2 regions of the Bacillus sp. OTU2372 genome follow, and region 1 is predicted to be linked to the other one. Evidence: riboswitches for the same ligand, from Rfam matches in the RefSeq annotation. Region 1 holds a riboswitch; the other holds the start of a gene.
What was found. A riboswitch is a leader RNA that binds a small molecule or an ion and turns the genes downstream of it on or off. The one in region 1 is predicted to bind lysine.
Positions count from the first base shown of each region.

Region 2: linked by a shared signal. The riboswitch ahead of AAHB15_RS13490 (aspartate kinase) and the one ahead of dapA (4-hydroxy-tetrahydrodipicolinate synthase) in region 1 are both predicted to bind lysine.

Region 1 is NZ_JASATK010000003.1:180,103-183,440, forward strand. It holds gene AAHB15_RS08630 (SDR family oxidoreductase) at 1-704, opposite strand, end outside; gene dapA (4-hydroxy-tetrahydrodipicolinate synthase) at 816-1,703, opposite strand; lysine riboswitch at 1,824-2,002, opposite strand; gene AAHB15_RS08640 (CAP domain-containing protein) at 2,191-3,324, opposite strand.
Region 2 is NZ_JASATK010000007.1:68,913-72,250, reverse strand. It holds gene uvrC (excinuclease ABC subunit UvrC) at 1-743, shown strand, start outside; lysine riboswitch at 810-987, shown strand; gene AAHB15_RS13490 (aspartate kinase) at 1,103-2,323, shown strand; gene AAHB15_RS13485 (YslB family protein) at 2,455-2,934, opposite strand.

The DNA.
Region 1 (3,338 bases):
TGGGCTGCTAGTTTAGCTACATCACTAGGGTCGCCATAATTTGCTTTCCCATTATTTATTTCTTTTAAAAGGCTATCGATAAAAAATGCGTAAGGTGATTCCGGATTGTTTTCGAGTTGATCAACACTAGTCCAAATATTAGTTTGGTAAGATCCAGGTTCTATTAATGAAACATCAATCCCAAAAGGACGGAGCTCGAGCCTTAAGCTCTCGCTATATCCTTCAAGCGCATGCTTGGAGGCGGTATAAGCCGATAAGCCTGGAAACCCGAATCTACCACTTATACTGCTCATATTAATAATTCTGCCTTGCTTTCTAGCCCTCATGATCGGCAGAACAGCATTGGTCACGGCAATCACGCCAAAAAAGTTGGTCTCAAATTGCTGCCTATAGTCATCTATAGAGAGCTCTTCACTAAAACCACCTGCCGCAAACCCGGCATTGTTTACCAACACATCAATTTGAGAATAATTTTCTAGGAATATTTTAAAATCATGAATAGATTCAGTTGAGGTAACATCCAGTGAAGTGATATGAATAGAATTATCTATTTGCTTTTCTTTAGCCAGGTCTATAAGCTCATTCGCTCTGTTTGTGTTCCTCATGGTGGCAATCACTGTAAATCCTTTTAATGCCAGTTCAATTACACACAGTAAACCAAAGCCGCTCGACGAACCCGTCACTATTGCTGTTTTTCCATTCATTCTGCTTCTCCTTTCAAGGCCCATATCTATTATTAAAAATGCATAAAGGAAAGATATGTATAGAAATAACTAAAAAAATAAGGCTGACCTAAAAAGGCAGCCTTATTTTATTTAACTTACACTTACAAGTTTGTCAGTTGGCAGCAGCTTTTCCAACGTTGATATTTCTTCATCGGTTAATGGTACCAATGGTAATCGTACATTACCGACACGGATGCCCGTCATATTTAGAGCGGCCTTTACTGGCGTAGGGTTAGGAGCAGCAAATAAGCCCTTCATTAGCGGAAGGAGGTTGCGATGTGCAGCCGCTGCTTCCTCGAACTGTCCATTTTTAAATTTTGTGACCATGTCCTGCATTTCATTGCCGATAATGTGCGAAGCAACAGAAACCACTCCAGTCCCGCCAATGGCTAAAACTGGAAGAGTTAACCCATCATCCCCGCTATAAAGAGAGAAATGATCTGGGGTTTTACTGATAATTTCAGCCATCGCATCTAAGTTGCCGCCCGCTTCTTTAATAGCCACGATATTGTGAATCTTTGAGAGACGAACAACGGTTTCAACAGACATGTTTACACCACAGCGGCCAGGGATATTATACAGCATGACTGGTAGAACAGTTGCTTCGGCAATTGTTTTAAAATGTTGATAGATTCCTTCTTGCGATGGTTTGTTGTAATAGGGAACAACTAGTAAAATACCATCAACACCAGCTTCTGCAGCTAGTTTTGTTAAATGGATGGAGGCCCGTGTATTATTTGAGCCAGTACCAGCGATAACTGGAACTCGGCCTGCGGCTTCCTCCACAACTAACTTAAATAATGCAACTTTTTCTTCTGTTGTTAAGGTAGGGGACTCACCAGTTGTACCTGACACAACTAACGCTTCAGTGCCATTTTCAATTAAATAGTTAACTAACAATCTTGTGGCATTAAAATCAACATCACCATTTTGATCAAATGGTGTAACCATTGCGGTTAATACTTGGCCAAAATTCATTTTTTCTCACCCTTTGTAATTTTTTATAAATTAGAGGGGTAAGGCCATTCTGATGTCAACGCAAAAAAGCAGCAACGAGGGTCGCTACTGCTGTAGAAACATCAAAATATAAGTTCCTATGCGTGAGATAGCCCTCCATATAGTTTCCTATATGACAATTCTGTGCTTATTCAACACAGAACCAGCTTCAAGATCAATGAGACTCTATCCGCTTCGGCAAATTCCCCTTTCCACAATCATCATAGGACCTCATTTTCCTCAAATAGTGTACTGATGGTCTTTGCGCCTCTATCCTCACTTCAAAAGGTATTGAAGTAAGAGAATATGTAATTACTAGTAATATAGCAAATTTTCCGTTTCATTACAAGGGAAACCAACTGCAAATTTTTGAATAAATGAAAAAATCACAAAATGAATGGGACTAAAGTTCACCTTAACAAAAGAGACTCGCCGAAGCCAATGTTCAGCGAGTGTTAGTTCTTCTCACTTATTTTGCATAAAAATTTTCCGTATAATATGGCTGTGACTCATTATTAAAGGCAACGCCTACACCTAGAAACGTGTACCCCTTACGCAGGATATTTTCCCGGTGCCCTAGTGAATTCATCAATCCCTCATGGGCAAAAATACTACTGAATTGGCCGTAAGCCAGGTTTTCACCCGCCAGCTGATACACGATATCATCCGCTGCCATTCGGTCAAACGGTGATTGCCCCTTTAGATTGGTGTGGTCAAAATAATTATGAACGGCCATATCAGTACTATGCTTTCGGGCGGTTACTTGTACATGCTCATCCCACGTAAGGATCGGAAGCTGGTGTTCAACCCGGGCAGCGTTGGTTAAGTCAAATAACTGATACTCAAAGCCTTCTTTTAACTGCGAGCTTGGTTTTGTATAAAAGTCTACTTTCTTATTTTCTTGGTCTTTGCTGATTAATTGAACAGCTGTAACGGTATTGCCTTCATGTTTATCATAAAAAACAGTGACATAGGTATTATCTATCAAGAAAATATCATAGTCCTCCTGTTCAGGTAATTTGTAAAGGACAAGCCCTTTTTGAATACTGGTTAGGGGATTACCAAGCAGGTTACGAACTGTTCCTTTTGCTGTCCCTAATTTGATTCCTTTTTTGGAGGCAATTAAGTCTTGGTTGGAATATAAGCCAGCCACCTTATTTTCATTATTGTACATGACCATGAAGAAATTCTGGTAATTATCATGATAGGTATTCCAAGTGGTCCCATATTCATTAAGGGTGGAACGGTTAGGCGTCCCTAAGTTTTCGACAACGTCATCTTTACTATCGCCCAGTTCAATGTTAAAAATAGAGAAGTCCTGTTGTGCAGGTGTATTTAATTCTACCTTTGACTCGTTATTTGATTCAGTTGATTGTTGATTCTGTTTAGTACTATCATCTAATAGTACGCCAAGCTGTTTCAAGGCAGTTTGGATTTCATTGTATATGTTTTGAATGGTTGTTTTGACTTCAGGGTTGTCTTTTAAAGTATTCACTTCTGAAATACTATTGGTAAGGCTTGTATTGTCAAATTGTTTTTCTATAAAAGGCCAAGAAGAATGTATTAAAAAAATAGCAATTATAATCGTTAGAAAACGCAACATCGATTTTCCTCCAT
Region 2 (3,338 bases), on a different contig from region 1:
CCAATATCGCCTTAAAGGAAAAATTTTCTCTCATTGAAAAAGATGAGGAAAGAACGATTAAGGCCGTTGAAAATTTGGGAGAGCTCCTCGGGATTTATACCCCGCACCGAATAGAGTCATTTGATAACTCCAATATTCAAGGGACGGACCCCGTATCAGCGATGGTTGTTTTTACAGATGGAAAAGCGAACAAACGCGAATATCGAAAATATAAAATAAAATCGGTAAAAGGTCCGGATGATTATGAATCCATGCGGGAAGTCACTAGGAGACGATATTCGAGAGCCCTAAAAGAAAATCTTCCGCTGCCGGATTTAATTATTATTGATGGCGGTAAAGGACATATTGAAGCCGTACGGGATGTTCTAGAAAATGAACTTGGTTTAGATATCCCGCTTTCAGGTCTAGTGAAGGATGAGAAGCACCGCACTTCACAGCTTCTCTATGGAAATCCGCTCGAAGTTGTCCCATTAGCACGGAATAGCCAAGAGTTTTATTTGCTGCAGCGAATTCAGGATGAAGTCCACCGTTTTGCGATTACTTTCCACCGGCAAATCCGCGGGAAAAGTGCTTTTCAATCATTACTCGACGATATCCCGGGAATTGGTGAAAAGCGAAAAAAATTATTATTAAAGCAATTTGGTTCAGTGAAAAAAATGAAGGAAGCTACACTGGAGGAATTTACTGCACTTGGTATTCCGACAAATGTGGCAGAAGAATTAATCGAAAAACTTCGTTCATAATTATTGTCATAAAATAATGAACATGCTATAATGATAAAAATTTAATCAGTCACTTTATCGTACTAAAGTGAAGGTAGAGGTGCGAAATTCAATAGTAATGATTCTGAGAAGGATGAGCTTCAATGAAGAATCATGAAAGGGAAGGTTCGCCGAAGTGAAGAAGGACTCATATCCTTTTTTTGCTGGTTCTGTATTGAAGAAATCCAGAATTGTCAAGACGGTGTCTTGGAGAGCTATCTTACGTTGTTTGTACAGGAATTTTTTTTCGTGTTCAAAAAGCAATGAGATGCCCTTCTCATTGCTTTTTTTTATTTTACTAGCATACTAGTTACAGCAAAATGGAAAGTAGGGGAAAAAGGATGGGTTTAGTTGTTCAAAAATTTGGCGGCACTTCTGTTGGAAGTGTTGAAAGAATTTTAAATGTTGCAGCATGTGTAAGAGAGGAGAAAGAGAAGGGCAATGATGTCGTTGTCGTTGTTTCTGCGATGGGAAAGTCAACGGACCAGCTTGTAAGCCTGGCCAAGGATATAACGAAAGAGCCTAGCAAACGAGAAATGGATATGCTCTTGTCTACAGGCGAGCAGGTGACCATTGCATTACTTTCCATGGCTTTACAACAACAAGGGCTTGAGGCAGTTTCCTTCACAGGCTGGCAGGCAGGAATCGTTACTGAACCTGTTCATGGTAATGCCCGCATTGCGAAAATCAATCCTGAGGCAATTCAAGCTCAAGTTTCTACTGGAAAGGTTGTCATCGTCGCGGGTTTCCAAGGTGTTACCGAGGATGGCGAAATTACGACATTAGGCCGCGGCGGTTCAGATACAACCGCAGTTGCTTTAGCAGCAGCACTAAAAGCTGATAAATGTGATATTTATACAGATGTAACAGGCGTGTTTACGACAGACCCAAGATATGTAAAAGATGCTAGGAAACTATTATCCGTTTCCTATGATGAAATGCTTGAGTTAGCCAATTTAGGCGCAGGTGTGCTTCATCCAAGAGCAGTCGAGTTTGCGAAAAACTATAAAGTACAGCTTGTTGTCAGATCTAGCATGGAAAAAGAAGAAGGAACAGTTATTGAGGAGGAAGCAACAATGGAACAAAATCTAGTGGTACGCGGTGTGGCATTTGAGGACGAAATTACAAGAGTTACCGTATTAGGTTTGACTAACTCGCTTACAAGTCTATCAACAATTTTCACCACTTTAGCCCAGAATCATCTTAACGTAGATATTATTATTCAAAGTACAACCGAAGCTGGAAGTGCTAATCTGTCATTCTCGATCCACACGAATGATCTATTAGAAACAGTGAAGGTACTTGAAGATAATAAAGCGGAACTTGGCTATGAACAGCTCGATGCAGAAAATAAATTAGCTAAGGTTTCGATTGTCGGTTCAGGAATGATTTCCAATCCAGGTGTCGCAGCGAAGATGTTTAAGGTTCTCGCTGAAAATGATGTCCAAATTAAAATGGTCAGCACCTCCGAAATCAAAGTATCAGCCGTAGTAGAAGAAAAAAATATGCTAAAAGCAGTTGAAGCCCTGCATGCAGCATTCGAACTAGGTCAACAACAATAAGATTGTATAGATAGTAAAAATAATAAAAATGATAAGAATAATAAAAATAATAAAAATGGTGTCAGGCACCGAAAGGTATGCTGACACCATTTTTATCACCGTTATAGAATAATTTGATAGGGGACCTGAATTTACTTGATGTAGTCTTTAATGTCCCATTTGACGGTGAATTGTACTTTGTTTCCTTTTTTGATGGGATGTTCGAAGGCTTCAGCGGCGACTTCCTTTTGAAGCTCCATTTGCTGTGCGAGAAAGCCTGCTTCAAGCTGAAAGAAATGCTCGGCCTTTGATTTTACCCGTGAAACAAGTATTGGGCTCACCAGTTCAATCTCAATCTCGTTTTTTGTTTCTTTTCTAATTTCCAGCTGGCCCCATGAGGCATTATGAAAAAAGGTAACAACCTCATCAAAATCAGCTAATGGGTATTTCCGCGCCAGCCGTTTGCCTGCCCAATATAATATTTCCTGTGTATCCTTGCCAAGAATCTCGGGCAGAAGGATTTCCCTAATTAATTCATATCCGAATATCGATACGGTGCGTGGTTCAGCTGTCTGTTCAGCTATATTTTCATCTGTGTTCAAACTTACATCGACAACAGTACTTTCTTTCAATATGCTTCCCCTCTTTCTATCATTCTATTATATACAATTTGAGGCGGATTTCAGTACCGTTTTATTTGTAATAAACAAATTATCGCGCAATATTTAATCCTATTTTTCATCATAATTATTATTTCCTATTAAATATAATTTCTAACAGTTAGATGTTGGAAATTGATTGAAGAATATTGTTGTATTACATAACAAAGGGCTATAAAACTCAACTGTTATAAAGGTCTATTACAATATCAATATATTTTAAAAATTTTCTATTTTTGCTAAAGAATCTGTATCCGTTTTCTTGACGCTCTTAAATGATGGGAGTAAAATGAACATGTCACATAATTGTCACAGTGATGACAATTAAGGATTTGTAAGGAAATATAAAAAGGTTACAGTAAAAAAGCACTTTTTAA